One region of the Thauera butanivorans genome, then DNA from elsewhere that is predicted to be linked to it. Evidence: riboswitches for the same ligand, from Rfam matches in the RefSeq annotation. Region 1 holds a riboswitch; the other holds the start of a gene.

Region 1 (7,989 bases):
GCCGCTTCGATCATCGCGTTCGGGATGCCGAAGCGGCCCGAGGTGGTGAAGTTGTCGGTGCCGCCGTCATAGACGAACACCTTCGGGCGCGATTCGATGCCTTTCAGGGCATCGGTGACGGCCTGCAGCTCGGCGCGCTGCTGCTCGACCAGCGCCTGGGCATGCGGTTCGATGCGGAAGATCCGCCCCAGGTTGAGCATGTCGTTGAAAGTATCTTCCAGCGATACCCGGGTGCGCGCCACCTTGCGCACGCAGGACTCGGTCAGGATGTAGGACTGGATGCCGAACTCGCGCAAGGCCGCGGGCGTCACTTCGCCTTCGCGGAAGCCGTAGCTCCAGCCGGCGAAGACGAAATCGGCACCGGCGCCGACGATTGCTTCGATGTTCATGCCCTGGCGGGACAGCTCGGGCACGCCGGCCAGTTGCTCGCGGTATTGCGGCGCGATGTTCTTGTTGCCGCGGATGCCGCTGTAGCCGACCAGCCTGTCGCCCAGGCCGAGGTACAGGAACATCTCGGTGATGTTGACGTCGTGCGTGACCGCCCGCTGCGGCACGGTGTCGTAGCGCACCGTTTCGCCGCAGACGTCGATGCTGACCGGCTGCACCCGGCTTTCGGCCGCCAGCGGCGCCGACATGGCCGGCGGTATATCCGGGGCGCAGGCGGCCAGCACACCCGCGCCGGCCGCCAACAGGAAACGCTCGATCCACATTGCTGTTCCCTCAACGGCCAGCAGCATCAGAACTTCATTTCGGCGATCAATTCCACCCGGCGGTCGTCGCCCATGATGAAATTGCCGCCATAGGAAGCCGCCGCATAGACCTTGTCGGTCAGGTTGCGGCCCAGCAGCCGCAGCGTGGTGTTCTGGTCGTATTGCCAACTGACGGCGGCGTCGAACACGGTGTAGGACGGCAGCGTCAGCGAGTTGGCGTTGTTGGCGTAACGCTTGCCGACATGGCGCGCACCCAGCGAAGCCTGCCAGTCGCCGATCTGGTAATGGCCCCACAGGTTGGCGATGTGCCTGGCCACGTTGCTCGGCCGGTTGCCGGCACGGTCGGCACCGCCGGCTTCGACCAGTTCGTCGAACTCGGCATCGACCAGCGCGTAGTTGCCTTCGAGCGTCAAGGCGCGGGTCGGCCGCAGCACCGCGCTCAGCTCGATACCCTTGGAATGCTGGCTGCCGCCCTGCACCGAGATCGCCGGCTGCACCGGGTCGCGGGTGATGATGTCGTCCTTCTCGATGCGATAGATCGCCGCCGTCCATTCGCCCAGGCCCTGGCCGAACTGCTGCTTCAGGCCCACTTCGACCTGCTTCGCCGAAGCGAGCTTGAACGCGCTGTTGGCCAGGCTCAGCGACAGCATGTTGTCGATCGGGTCGTAGCCCTTGCTGACCTGGCCATAGACACTGAGATCCTCGCTGACGAAGTGCGTCAGCCCCAGCCGCCACGAGGTGCCGGACAGCTTCTTGCCGAAGGACACGCCGGTCAGCCGGTCGCGGCGGTCGTAGTCGCTCAGGTCGCGGCGCGCGCCGAACAACAGCTGCCACTTGCCGCTGAAGCGCCAGGCATCCTCGAAGTAGAAAGCGTGCTGGGTGGTATCGGTATCGGTCTTGGGCTGGGTGATACCCGGATTCACCCACACGCCATGGATCGGATCGCGCGCCGAGACGGTGGACGAGCCGCCGTAGGGCGCGTTGTTGGAAAGCCTCAGGTCGGCCTGCGAGTATTCCCAGCCCATCACCGCCTTGTGCTCGCCGGCGGTGATGGTCGCCTCCAGGCGATTACCCGTTTGCTCCAGGTCGTGGAAAATTTCCAGATAGTCGGAGCGCGACACCGTGTCCGTCGCCGGGTCGTATCGATAGCCCTCGACGTTCCTCCAGTGCCGGTCGGAGGCGAAGTGATAGACCTCGTTGCGGATGCTCAGCCACTCGTTGGCCGTCCATTCGGCCCGCGCGCGCAGGCGGGTGTCCTTGTAGCGGACCACGCCGTCGCTGACGTTGTAGTTCTCGTGGCGCAGATGCTTCAGCACCTTGCCGTTGTAGACCGGCGTGCCCCAGTAGTCGCCCGGCCTCTGTTCGCTGATGTCGGCCAGCAGTTCGAAACGCAGGTCGCCCGACGGCTGCAGGCGCAGCGTGCTCATGAGCTTGCCGCCCTGCGAACGCGCATGGTCTCGCTTGGCGTCCGACTGATGGCCATAGACGTCGACGCGGTAGCTGGCGATTTCGCCGATGGGGCCGGCGGCGCCCACGCCCAGGCGGTAGGTGTCGTACTGGCCCACGCCCAGCAGCAGTTCTGTGGAGCGCTCGCGGCTGGGCTGCTTGCGCACCGCGTTGATGACGGCACCCGCCGTGCCGGCGCCGGAGACGATCGAAGCCGGGCCGCGCAGCACTTCGATGCGCTCATAGCCCCAACTGGTGTTGGGATAGTTGATCGTGCCGGCGGCGGTGCCGATGCGCGTGCCGTCCTCGGCGACGCCGACCGAGTTCACGCCCGCGAAACCGCGCGCGGAGAAGGACAGGCCGCCGTTGCCGCCGGTGCCCTGCGACGTCAGGCCGGTCGTGCGGGTGACGGCTTCCGCCATGCCGAAGTCGCCGCGCCGGCGCATCGTGTCGGCATCCATCTGCTCCAGGCTGGCGGGCAGCTCCTGTGCGGACAAGCCGGTGCGGCTGCCGGTCGCGGACGGCTGGCTCAGGCCCAGGCCGCCTTCGGGCGCGGCCGTCACCTCCACGGGTGACAAGGTGGTTTGCGCCATAACGGGCGCCGACAGCCACGGGTTGCAGAACATCGCCAGCAGGGCGAACGGAACGGGCCGAAGCTGCGCTGCGGTACGGCAGGAGACACGAGATTTGGTGAGTTTCATGGTCAGATCGAAGTTCTGACCGTCTGGACATGCGCGGCGGCACTTCACGGCATCCCTGCGCGCAGCGCCCGGAAATGCCTTGAGCCACCACCTGCTTCCCCGCAGACGGTCTGTTGCCGAATGCCGCACATCCAACGCGGGATGCACGGCGCCAACAGGCCGGTCTCCGGGCTCGCACAGCGTATCCGGGCGCGCAGCGCCGGATACCGGACTCACCGCCTTCCCGATGCGTTCGCGCGCTTCCGTGCCGGAAGCCACGTGGCGCATCAGTGGCTGGCCCCGGCGTCGATCGCTCGACGGCCGGAGCCGGGGTGAATCCCGATGTGCTTACCGTTGCGGGGGCAGCCAAGGCCTTGCACGGCCGGAACGATGATCGCTCCGGCCGTACGCACCTTGTTCCCGTTTAACCGGGCGGCTTCATCGGGGGAGCCGCCCGGCACCTGTAGTTCTTTCCGCAGCGCGATCTGGCACGAACCTGCGCGAAGTCGCGTTGCAGGCAAGCAGTATATAGCAGCGGCGAGCAGTCGATCACGACCGTGGCACGCCTGCCGAATGTGAATTCCGCCCGCCATGTCCTGCGCAATCCGCAATGTCGGCTCGAACACCCGTGCGCCAGAGAATCCACGATGCTAGAGTGGTCAACGGCCCTGGTGCCCACAAACAATACCGATAATCCACTGGAGGAAGACACAATGACCTTGCCGACTCGTGTACAGGCGCACAAGCTGTCCCCGAACGCCTCGCTTTGCATTCCCGGTTTCAACCTGATCGGCGCGGACTCGCCCGCCGTCGAGGCGATGACCGATTTCACCCGCGTCAACGCAGTCACCATCACCACCGACGATCCGGTCAGCGAAGCCAACACCCGCATGATTTCGCGCGGCGTGCGCCTGCTGATGGTGCTCGACGGACGGGAGCGGGTCGCCGGCCTCATCACCGCGCGCGACATCCTCGGCGAAAAGCCGCTGCAGATCGCCCGCTCGCGTTCCTGCAGGCATGACGAACTGACGGTCGGCGACCTGATGACGCCGATCGCCACCATCGACACGCTGTATCTCGGGGAAATCCTGACCGCCCGCGTCGCCGACGTGCTGGAGGCACTGAAGAAGCTCGGCCGCCAGCACATCCTGATCGAGGATACCGACCCCGCGACCGGCCAGCCGCGCGTACGCGGCCTGTTCTCTGCCACCCATATCGGCCGCCTGCTCGGCGTGCCGGTGCTCGGCTTCGACCTGCCGCGCACCTTCGCCGAAATCGAGGCGGCGCTGGCGGGCTGAATCCTGGCGAACTGAATTCGCGGCCTGCGGCGGCGGCGGACGAAGCCCTCCGCCCGCCGCAGTTCATCCAGATGATGCCTTACTCGTCCGTCTCAGGCACATAGATGAAGGAGCCGTCCTTCATCCGATAGGCCACACCGGCACGCGAGCCTTCGCCGGTGCCGATCTCGCCGCTGGCCTGGTAGTGCTCGATGATCTCGCCTTTCTTGACGATCATCTCCATATTGGGCTGGCCGGGGTTCTTGATGACGGTGACGTCTTCCTGGACGAAGGGATTCATCGGGTTGCTGGCGACGGCGAGCAGCAGCGCGGCGATGATGACCAGGAACACGTCGATCAGGTTGACCACCGACAGGATGGGATCGTCGGCCTCGATGTCGTCCATCAGGCGCAGGCCGGCACGGCGAGGGCCGCCGGCACCGCGCGCCCTGGCCGGCGGCAGCGCCGCCGCGGGAGCGTTCGGGCGGATGCTCACAGCACGCCCTCCGCAGCCAGCGGTGCCACGGGGTCGTCGTACTCCTGCGCCTCGGGCAGGTTTTCGTGCTCGATCTCGGCCAGTTCGGTCGCCAGCCAGCGCCGCCGCACGCTGGCGATGCCATAGGTGATCGCCGAGGCGATCAGGGCCAGGATCACCGCCGAGAAGGCGACCATCAGGTTGCGGCTGACTTCCTGCAACTGGCCATCGGCCAGCGCCATCAGCGCCGGCCCCATCGGGATCATCGTGGCGACGAGACCGAGCATCGGACCGACCCGGCTGGCGATGCGCAGCATTTCGAGGCGCTTGACCGCGATCGCTTCGAGCGCGGTCAGGTGCAGGCCCGGGCGCTCGCTCAGCGCCGCGCGCAGTTCGAAGGCGCGCAGTTCGCCCCGCTGCCGCTGCCTGGCCTGCACGACGAAGCAGCCGAGCGCGTAGAAGGCGTAGAAGAACAAGGCGGCAACCAGCAGCAGCACCGGCAGCAGGAACAACTGGGACAGGCCGTACATGGCCGATTCGACGATTTGCGACATGCTTCTTTTTCTCCGGGGAAAGTGGAAATACGCGGACGACGAAAACGGAACGCGTCATCGCCTGCCCGATTGGATGTTCGAACAGCAGCGCCTCGGCCTCCCGGTCGAAGTGCCGTCCGAGGAGAGCTGGGGCTGCGCCCTACCATTTGCCTTCCAGCGCCAGCAGCCAGGTGCGTTCGCCACCGTCGCGCCCGTCCAGGCGCCAGCTTTCCGCGCCATGGCGCGCATGGCGGTGCTGGCGCTCGTCGGCGCCGAGCACGTTGTCCACCGACAGGCGCAGATCGACGCCGCGGGCGATCTGGCGGGTGACATGGGCGTCCAGCCGGGAGCCGCTGCGGATGCGGGCGATGCGCTCGTCGCCCAGGCGGGTGCGCGCCGGGCCGCTGTGCTTGAGCTGGAAGCCGAAGCGGGTGGCCGCGCCCGCCGGCGCGTGCTCGTAGCTCAGGCTGAAGAGATGGCGCGGGGTGTCGTTGGCGATGCGGCGGATGCCCAGGCGCGCGTCATCCACCCTTGCGTGCGGCAGGGTCAGCGTGGCGCGCAGGCTGCCGCCGTCCAGCGCCCTGGCAAGCAGCGCAGCGTCGAGCCTGGCGCTCAGTTCCACGCCCCAGTGGCGGGCGTCGCCGGCGTTGTACGGGCGCTCCACCCAGCGTCCGGCCTCCAGCGCGCTGCGGCGCTCGATGAAGTCGCGCGTACGGCGCGCATACAGGTTCATGCCGAGCACACTCTTCTCGCCAGCGAGATAGCGTTCGACACCGAACTCCACGCGCAGCACGCGCTCGGCCGAGAGATCGGGATTGCCGCCGACGTCGGCTTCCAGCGGGGTGTTGTACTCGGTACTGCGCGTGACCAGCGGCGTGATCTCGTCCAGCTTGGGCACGCGCAGGCCGGTGCCGGCCGAGGCGCGCAGCACCCAGGCCTCGGCCGCCTGCCAGCGCAGTGCGAGCGAGGGCGACGCCGCCCGTTCGCCGTGCCAGCCGCTGCCGGCATGCTGGCGGGCGGCTTCCAGGCGCAGGCCGGCGGTCAGCGTGAGCGCCTCGCTCAGCGTCCATTCGTCCTGCAGCCACAGCGCGGCATTGCGCTCGCGCACCACATGGCGGTGGTTCGCGGCATCCAGCGCCTGCCGGTCATGGCGGGAAAAGGCCGCGCCCTCCAGCGCCAGCGACAGCAGGTGGGTCTCGGCCAGCGCCTGGTCCAGCCGCAGCGAGCCGGTGAATTCGCGTTCGTGGCGGTCGAGGGCTTCGGACCAGGCCGGCGACAGCGGCCCGGTGCGCCGGGTGCGGGTGTCGCGCTCGCCGTCCATCAGCGCCAGCCGGGTGCTGAGCTTGCCGTCCGCACCGACGCGGGTTTCGCCGTCGGCGCGCAGCCGAGCGATGCGAAAGGCGCTGCGTTCGCGGTCGTGGCGGGCGGCCGCCAGGGGCTCGCCGGCCCCGCCGCGCTCGGCCGTCTGCCGGCGCAGGCCATCGTTGCGGTAATAGCTCGGCCACAGGCTCAGGCGGGTGTCGCCGGCTTTCCACGACAGCCGCGGCGACAAGATCAGCTCATCGACACTGTAATGGCCGGACAGCGCTTCGGCGGACCACGCGGCCGGCAGCATGCGCCACTGCCGGCTGTCGACCGGCATGCGGTGGCGGTTCACGGTGACCGGCAGCAGCCAGCTGAAGCCGCCCTCCCCGCCGCCGAGGCTGGCGGTGAGCTGGGCGTTGGGCTCGTCGCCGCGCTGGCCGCCGACCACGCGCAGCGAGGCGCTGCGCTGGCTCACCGGCGCCTTCATGACCAGGTTGACGACGATTTCCGCCGTGGCGCCGAATTCGGCCGAGCTGCCGCGCAGCAGTTCGATGCGCTCCAGTTCGCCGGCCGGCAGGCGGCCGACCAGGGTCAGCGCATGGCGGCCGCTGGCGGTGGGGCGTTCGCCATTGACCAGGATCAGCACCGCGTCGCGCGCCACCCCACGGGCGCCGGCAGCGGCAGAGTCCGCGCCGTGGCCGGCGCGCTCCAGGCCGGGCAATTTGCGCAACACCTCGGCCACCGACAGGCCGCCCAGGCTGCGGATTTCGTCCGTGTCGATGACCAGCTTCACGCCGGGGGCGAGGCGCTGTTCGGTCAGGGCGTCGAAAGTGGCGCTGACGCCGACTTCGGGCAGCAGCGTGGCGTCGGGCTCCACCGCCCAGCCGGCCAGGGCCAGCGTGCAGGCAGCCGCACCGGCGGCGGTCCTGCATGCGATGGCAGCGGCTGGCCTCATGGCGCCAACGGCCGGACACGCCACTGGCGCAGCATGCCGCCCAGGAAGGCGAGCAGGGTCAGCGCGGCGAGCAGCAGTTCGAACCAGGGCGCGGGCGCGGCGCCCTGCTCGGCCTGGACCTGCTCCAGCACCTGGCCGGTGACCTGCTCGGGCGCGGCGGCACCGGCAGCCTCGCCCTGCGCCGGCTCGCCGGCGGACTCGAGGCCGAAGCCCACGGCCAGCGTCTGCACGTAGTCGCCGACCATGCTGCTGGCAGGCTGGTAGTCGAGGCGCTCGATGGCGTCCTGGTACACCTCCACCAGCTTGCGCAGGGTCTGCTCGTCGGTCTGCCAGTACTCCTTGCGCGCCGCTTCCAGCATGCGCTCGGCGATCTGCGCCTTGGCGGTCGGGTTGTGCTGCTCGAACCACTCGTCCATCTTCATGTCGAGCGAGTCGTCGATATAGACGTCGAAGAAGCCCTGCCACTGGTCGTCGCGGACGATCTCGGGCGCCACCGCGGTCCAGCCCCAGAAGTTGTTGACGGTGTCGACCACATTCATCGTGCCGGCATGGCCTTCCTGCTGCATGGCGCCGATCCACTGCGGATGGAAATAGCGCGAGCGCAGTTC
Region 2 (7,989 bases), 1.4 Mb from region 1:
TATCTCCCAGCGGCAGCGTCAGCACCAGCGCGGCATCCTGCTGGTGGCGCAGCGGCGTCAGGAAGCGCACACCGGCACCGTCCCGGCGCACCAGATAGGTCTCGGCCGACCGGGTGGGCACCGGCCAGGCTTCGACCATCGGGAACAAGGTCTCGTCGGCACGCCAGGTCAGGTAAGCGACGCCGCGCGGCGCGGCACCGGAGCGGCCGACCGGCGCCAGCACGCCGTAGCGCGCCTCGCCCTGCGCATTCAGGTACAAGTCGACCAGCACCACGCGCGGCGTACGCAGCACATCGCGGATGGCTGCGATGTGCGCCCTGCCATCGGCATCACCGACCGCAAAAGCCTGCTCTCCATCAGCATCGACCAGCGCCACGCCTGCCCAGCCGCGCGCAGCGGCGGCCTCCCGTAGCAGTTCCTGCATGCGTGCCAGCGCCCCGCCATCCTGGCGCCCGCCATCCAGCCAGCGGCCGAACAGGGTTTCGAGTTGCGAATGCCCGGAGAAATGCAGCTCGGCATCGACCTGCGCCTTGTGCAGCCAATCTTCGATGTGCTGGCGCTTCTGTTCGGCGATGACGGCCAGCGTACGGTGCGTCTCGCGCCGGATCTCGTCGCCCAGATAACGATAACCGACGGCGCCGATGGCGCCGATCAGCACGGATAGCGCGAGCAGCGGCAACGCAAAGCGCAGCCACGGACGGCGCGCGCGGCCGGGAGCTGCGGGCGGAGAGACGATGGCAAGAGTCATGTCGGCGGATGCCAGGCGGCCGCGGGGCCGGGTGGCGCCTGTGCTGTCTGAAGAAGGGGCGATTATCCGGCATCCAGGCCGTGATACGCCGGCCCCGGCGTATAATCCCGCCCTTCCGGCGGCCTTCTCCGGCCGGCCCGGCTTCATTCACGAGCTCGGAGATCGGGCATGAGCAATCACATCCCCCTGTCGGACCTGCGCAAGAGCTACGAGCAGGGTGCGCTGGACGAGCACGAATCGGCCAGCGAGCCCTTGCGGCAATTCGAGGGCTGGCTGTCGGAAGCCCTCGCGCGCGGCGTTCCCGAGCCCAACGCGATGACGGTCGCCACCGTGGGCGAGAGCGGCCGCCCATCGACCCGGATCGTGCTGATCAAGGATTGCGACGCGCGCGGCATCGTCTGGTACACCAATTACCACAGCCGCAAGGGCCGCGAGCTGGAAGCCCACCCCTTTGCCGCGCTGCAGTTCCACTGGGTGGAGATGGAGCGCGTGGTGCGCATCGAAGGCCGGGTGGAGAAAGTGTCGGCGGAAGAAGCCGACCGCTATTTTGCCAGTCGCCCGCTCTCCAGCCGCATCGGCGCCTGGGCCTCGCCGCAGAGCGAGATCATCGACGGACGCGGCACGATCGTCGCGCGCGCGGCCGACTACGGGCTCAAGTTCGGCCTCAATCCGCCCCGCCCGCCGCACTGGGGCGGCTACCGCCTGGTGCCCGACTACTGGGAATTCTGGCAGGGCCGCGCATCCCGCCTGCACGACCGCATCGCCTATCGGCTGCAGGACGACGGCAGCTGGCAGCGGCAGCGGCTGGCACCCTGAAACCGCATGCCCGCTCCGCGAGCGGGCGACGATCAGGCAGATGCTCTACTGGCTGCCGCCGGAAACGGGATGCCTGAACATGGCCGGCGGCAACCGGGCCATTTTCATCGTGAGCTTCCGCAGCGAGGTGGCGTTGGCATAGCCCAGCCGTTGTGCCACCTCGTCCAGCGACAGCTCTCCCAGCGCGAGCAGGCGTTGCGCATGCCGCATGCGGATGGTGTGGACGAGGTTCATCGGCGTGGAACCCGTTGCCCGGGCAATGTGCCGGGACAGGGTCTTGGCCGTCATGTGCAACTGGCTGGCTGCCTCGGCAATGCTGGGAGGCATGGGCAGGCTGGCCTCGATGAGGGCCTCGAAACGGGCTGCGACGCCCTCTTCGTCCGTCTGCAGTTGATCCCATACCCGGTAGCGGGCCTGCGTCGTGCGGCTGTCGACCAGCAGATACTTCATGGCCAGATCGGCGACATCCCTGCCGGCCCGGTGGCGGATCAAGTACAGCATCAGATCCATTTGCGCCATGGCCGCGCCGGCGCTGATGACGCCGCGCTCATCCACCAGCATGCGATTCACATCCAGCCGGGCCAGGGGAAAACAACGCTGGAGGAAATCCCCGAGCTGCCAGTGCGTGGTTGCGGTCCGTCCATCGAGCAGACCGGCCATTCCCAGCACGAAAACGCCAGAGCACGACGCCGCGACCTTGCCGCCATGGGCACCGTGCTCGGCCGCCATGGCGGCAAACGCAGCCATGTCCGGCATGTTCATGCGCTGGCGCAGCCTGTCTTCGCGATAGCGGTCGCGGATATTGCCCCCCGAATCCAGCTTCGGGTGGTCCAGGCCGATTCCAGGAATCACCACGACGGCATGCGGCTGGATGGCCACCCGGTCCAGGCGTTCGGCAGCGAGCGTCATGCCGCCCGACAGCGGAATCTGCCGGCGGGTGGACACCACCCGCCATTCCATGGGCTTGCGGCCTCGTGCCGCGGCACTGCGGCCCGCAATGCTCAACACATCCAGGGTCGCGCCGACGCTGGCAGCGAGCGCCCCCTCGGGCACGGCAATGACAAAGTCCGGCATGGTTTGTCCAAAATGGATTTTTCATTGTCATTTTAGACAATTGGACATCCGCTCGAAACCTTCTAGATTGGGCAGCGCCACGCCCGCTGCAGGGCGGCCCTCGATCACGACAGGACGGGAATGTGACATGCGACACTCGCCCAAATGCACCACAACGGCAATGCCGAATGCAGCATCGCTATGGCCGGCGTTCGGCCTGGGCCTGGCGATCGCCGTGGGCAACGGGCTGGCCCGCTTCTCCTATGCCCTGCTGCTGCCCGCCATGCGGGAGGACCTGGCCTGGACCTACGCCCAGGCAGGCTGGCTGAACACCGCCAATGCCCTCGGCTACATCCTTGGTGCGGCAAGCGGCTACTTTTTGCTGCGGCACGCCTCCCCGGCGCGTCTGTTTTCCTGGGGGCTATGGCTCACGCTGGCGGCATTGCCGCTTACCGGGCTGCATGGCTCGCTGGCGTCCCTGACCGCGGCTCGCGCGGCGGCAGGCATCGGCGCAGCCTGGGTCTTCTCCTGCGGCACCGCGCTGATAGCAGCGCGATATCCGGAAACCGATGGCCGCCGGGGAACCGCCATGGGCGTGTTCTTTGCCGGCGCCGGTCTGGGCATCGGCCTGTCGGGCCTGGTGGTGAATCCCTTGCTGGCATGGTCCGGCTCGCAGGGCTGGCCTGCCGCATGGCTGTGGCTGGGCGCACTGGCGCTGCTCCTGTCCGTCTGGCCGCTGAAAGAGGCGCTGAAGGTCCAGCGCGTTTCGAACGCCCCCGCGCGCGGCGCCCTGTCGCTGCGGGGCATGCGGATGGCGCTGCTGGGCTACTTCGCCTTCGCTGCCGGCTACATCGTTTACATGACCTTCATCCTGGCCTGGCTGCACACCCAGCATGGCTCATGGCAGTTGAGCACGCTGGTGTGGCTCGTGCTGGGCATCGGCGTGTCCTTGTCGCCTTTCGCATGGCGCCGCGCGCTGGAACACTGGCCGCCGGCGCTGACGCTGTCGGCCAGTTGCACCGCCACCTGGGCCGGTACCGTGATTCCGCTGCTGAATGCCCATGCGGCCGGCTTGCTGGCTTCCGCCCTGGTGTTTGGCCTGGGCATGTTCATCGCGCCGTCGGCCATCGCAGTGCTGGTACGCCAGAAACTCCCCGCGCCGCAGCTCGCCAAGGGCATGACGCTCTTCACGGTGGTGTTTTCAGTCGGCCAGGCGATTGGCCCGGTGGCGGCGGGCTGGATTGCCGATGAACAGACATTGCGCCAGTCACTGCTGTTCGGTTCCGGGCTCCTGCTGGCAGGAACGCTCCTGCCGCTGCTGGGGCTGGATCGGAAGTTTGACAGCCCGGGGGGCCAGGGCTAATCTGCGCCCCTGTTCATGGTTGCCTGCCGACACCGGCAGGCATGAAAAGGGAATCCGGTGCCGCGCCCGCGCGCGAAACCCGGAACTGCCCCCGCAACTGTAATCGGCGAGTCCTGCGCCCCCTCACGCCACTGGAACAGCAGCACGTTCCGGGAAGGCTGGCGCAAGGCGACGACCCGTGAGTCAGGAGACCTGCCATGCACATCACCTTCAACAGTTTGGGGCGGGGTGTCCCTGACAAGAGGCATGGCTCAGACCATTTCACTTGTTCGCTTTCCTGACGGCCGGGCAGCACCGCATGGCGTGTCCATGCGGGCGATGCGCCGCGTCCAGCCGCCGGAGATCCGCCCTGCCCGTACCGGATCTCCGCCATGTCAGACCTCGCTCGCCCCGCTCCTGCGCTGAGCCCGATGACGCGCTTCGGCCCCGATGACGCGCCCCGCATCCTCGCCCACCTGCTGATGCTCGACACCGACGACCGCATGCTGCGCTTCGGCCACGGCATCCGCGACGAAGGACTGGCCAGCTACGTCGCCCGCCTCGACTACGTCCGGGACCACGTCCACGGCCTGAACGACGCCCGCGGCGACATCGTGGCCCTCGCACATATCGCGATGCACGATGGCGACGTCGACTTCGGCCTCAGCGTGACGCGCCCATACCGCGGCCAGGGCCTGGGCCATGCCTTGTTCAGCCACGTCATTGCCATGGCGCAGCGCGGCGGCGCAGCACGCGTCCTGTGCTACAGCATCAGCCCCGCCGTGCTGCACATGGCCGGCCTCCACGGCTTCCGCCGCAGCGGCGGGAACCCCGCCGCACCGCTGGCGCTGCAACTGCCGAGCCCGGCTCCTGCCAGCCTCTCCCGCAGCCGCGCCGCCGCCTGAACACCTCCACACACTCACTTCCAGACAGGACATCCCGTGGACCGACTCCCCGACTCCCTCCATCGCATCGACCCGCAACTGACCGCTTTCGAAGTCATCCGCCGCAACGGCGCCGTGGTGGCCTTCGACCCGGGCAAGATCGCCGTCGCCATGAGCAAGGCTTTCCTCGCCGTCGAGGGCCGCCAGGGCGCGGATTCGTCGCGCGTGCGCGATCTCGTCGGCCGCCTGACCGAAACCGTCGTCGGCGCGCTGACCCGCCGCCTGCCCGACGGCGGCATGCTGCACATCGAGGACATCCAGGACCAGGTCGAACTGGCGCTGATGCGTTCGGGCGAGCACGACGTCGCCCGCGCCTACGTGCTCTACCGCGAACGCCGCGCCGCCGAACGCGCCGCGCAGAAGGCCGCCGGCATGGACGCCGCAGGCGACGCGCCGGTGCTGCACGTCGTCGATGGCGGGCAGCGCCGGCCGCTCGACCGCGCCGCGCTGCTCGCGACCTGCCGCGAAGCCTGCGAAGGGCTGGCCGACGTGTCCGCCGACACCGTGCTCGAACATGCGCTGCACAACCTCTACGACGGCGTGCCGGTCGCCGCCGTGCGCCAGTCGCTGGTGCTGGCGGCACGCACGCTGATCGAACGCGAGCCCGGCTACAGCCACGTCGCCGCGCGCCTGCTGCTGTCCGCGGTGCGCGTCGAGGTACTGGGCCACGAAGCCTCGCAGGCCGACATGGCCGCCCCTTCAGGCGGATACGTCAGTCATTTCACGCAAGCAATCCAGCTCGGCATCGATGCCGAGCTGCTCGACCCGCGGCTGGCCGACTTCGACCTGAGCCGGCTGGCGGCGGCACTGAAACCCGAGCGCGACCTGCAATTCGACTACCTCGGCCTGCAGACGCTGTACGACCGCTACTTCCTGCACGTGGAAGGCCGCCGCATCGAACTGCCGCAGACCTTCTTCATGCGCGTGGCGATGGGCCTGGCGCTGAACGAGATCGACCGCGAGGCGCGCGCGATCGAGTTCTACCTGCTGCTGTCCTCCTTCGACTTCATGAGCAGCACGCCGACGCTGTTCAACAGCGGCACCCGCCATTCGCAGCTGTCGTCGTGCTACCTGACGACGGTCGCCGACAGCCTGGAGGGCATCTACCAGTCGATCAAGGAAAACGCCATGCTGCAGAAGTTCGCCGGCGGCCTGGGCAACGACTGGACGCCGGTGCGCGCGCTGGGCAGCCGCATCAAGGGCACCAACGGCCAGAGCCAGGGCGTGATCCCCTTCCTGAAGGTGGTCAACGACACCGCAGTGGCGGTCAACCAGGGCGGCAAGCGCAAGGGCGCGGTGTGTGCCTACCTGGAAACCTGGCACCTCGACATCGAGGAATTCCTCGAACTGCGCAAGAACACCGGCGACGAGCGCCGCCGCACCCATGACATGAACACCGCCAACTGGATTCCGGACCTGTTCATGAAGCGCGTGCTGGGCAACGCCGAATGGACGCTGTTCTCGCCCTCCGACGTGCCCGAGCTGCACGACCTGTACGGCCAGGAATTCGAGGCCGCCTACCTCGCCGCCGAAGCGCGCACGGCGTCGGGCGAGATCCGCCTGAGCAAGAAGCTGCCGGCGGTGCAGCTGTGGCGCAAGATGCTGACGATGCTGTTCGAGACCGGCCATCCGTGGATCACCTTCAAGGACGCCTGCAACCTGCGCTCGCCGCAGCAGCACGTCGGCGTGGTGCACAGCTCCAACCTGTGCACCGAGATCACGCTGAACACCTCGGACGACGAGACCGCAGTGTGCAACCTCGGCTCGGTCAACCTGCCGGCCCACCTGGTGCGCAGCGCCGACGGTGAGGGTGGCCACACCTGGCAGCTCGACAGCGGCAAGCTGCAGCGCACGGTGCGCACCGCGATGCGCCTGCTCGACAACGTCGTCGACCTCAACTACTACGCCACGCCCAAGGCCCGCGCCGCCAACCTGCGCCACCGCCCGGTGGGCATGGGCATCATGGGTTTCGCCGACGCGCTGCACGTGATGGGACTGGCCTACGCCTCCGACGCCGCAGTCGAATTCGCCGACCGCTCGATGGAGCAGGTCTGCCATGCCGCCTACTGGGCCTCGACCGAACTGGCCGAGGAACGCGGCCGCTATTCCAGCTTCCGCGGCAGCCTGTGGGATCGCGGCATCCTGCCGCAGGACAGCCTGGCCCTGCTCGCCGAAGCGCGCGGCCGCGCCAGCGAAGGCGGCGCGCTGCTCGAAGTGGACCGCTCGTCCGCTCTCGACTGGGGGCCGCTGCGTGAACGCATCGCCCGCCACGGCATGCGCAACTCCAACTGCGTCGCCATCGCGCCGACCGCCACCATCTCCAACATCGTCGGCGTGTCGGCCTCGATCGAGCCGGACTACCAGAACCTGTACGTCAAATCCAACCTGTCGGGCGAATTCACCGTGGTCAATGCCCACCTGGTGCGCGAGCTGAAGGTGCTCGGCCTGTGGGACCCGGTGATGGCTTCCGACCTGAAGTATTTCGACGGCTCGCTGGCGCCGATCGAGCGCATCCCGGCCGACATCAAGGCACGCTACGCCACCGCCTTCGAGATCGAGCCGCAGTGGCTGGTCGAAGCCGCCTCGCGCCGCCAGAAGTGGATCGACCAGGCACAGTCGCTGAACCTCTACGTCGCCGGCGCGTCGGGCCGCAAGCTCGACGAACTCTACCGCCTGGCCTGGCTGCGCGGCCTCAAGACCACCTACTACCTGCGTACCCTGGGCGCGACCGCAATGGAAAAGACTGGCGCCAGCACCGGCACCGGCGCTACCCAGCCCGATGCTGCCCCAGCCGCCTACGGCAGCGCCGCACCCAAGGCCTGCTCCATCCTCGATCCCGACTGCGAGGCCTGCCAATAATGAGCGCATTCAACTTCAACGACTGGGACACGCCCGCCCCGCGCACACCGTCGTCCGTGCCCACGCCGACAGGCTCGGCCCCCGCATCGGCTACTGCGACAACGATGGCAGCAGCAGCGCCTACCCCGGCGACGGCTGCCGCCCCTGCGCCGCGCCCCGGCCTGGGCACGAACGCCACGCGCACCCCTGCGATGCTCGCGCCCGAGGCGCGGCCTGGCGCGCTGGCG

The links. Region 1 has a riboswitch for cobalamin ahead of ACNQFN_RS20690 (TonB-dependent receptor). Riboswitches for the same ligand answer to the same signal wherever they lie in the genome.
Region 2: it holds a riboswitch for cobalamin, as region 1 does, so the genes downstream of both, ACNQFN_RS04770 (GNAT family N-acetyltransferase) here and ACNQFN_RS20690 (TonB-dependent receptor) in region 1, are expected to answer to the same signal.

Annotation. Positions count from the first base shown of each region.
Region 1 covers NZ_CP183038.1:4,274,939-4,282,927, forward strand. The annotation lists gene ACNQFN_RS20685 (ABC transporter substrate-binding protein) at 1-737, opposite strand, end outside; gene ACNQFN_RS20690 (TonB-dependent receptor) at 737-2,857, opposite strand; cobalamin riboswitch at 2,997-3,316, opposite strand; gene ACNQFN_RS20695 (CBS domain-containing protein) at 3,550-4,134, shown strand; gene ACNQFN_RS20700 (DUF2149 domain-containing protein) at 4,214-4,609, opposite strand; gene ACNQFN_RS20705 (MotA/TolQ/ExbB proton channel family protein) at 4,606-5,142, opposite strand; gene ACNQFN_RS20710 (TonB-dependent receptor plug domain-containing protein) at 5,282-7,381, opposite strand; gene cobN (cobaltochelatase subunit CobN) at 7,378-7,989, opposite strand, start outside.
Region 2 covers NZ_CP183038.1:994,788-1,002,776, reverse strand. The annotation lists gene ACNQFN_RS04790 (ATP-binding protein) at 1-748, opposite strand, end outside; gene pdxH (pyridoxamine 5'-phosphate oxidase) at 917-1,564, shown strand; gene ACNQFN_RS04780 (GlxA family transcriptional regulator) at 1,610-2,638, opposite strand; gene ACNQFN_RS04775 (YbfB/YjiJ family MFS transporter) at 2,622-3,980, shown strand; cobalamin riboswitch at 3,980-4,195, shown strand; gene ACNQFN_RS04770 (GNAT family N-acetyltransferase) at 4,352-4,864, shown strand; gene ACNQFN_RS04765 (ribonucleoside-diphosphate reductase subunit alpha) at 4,901-7,762, shown strand; gene ACNQFN_RS04760 (ribonucleotide-diphosphate reductase subunit beta) at 7,867-7,989, shown strand, end outside.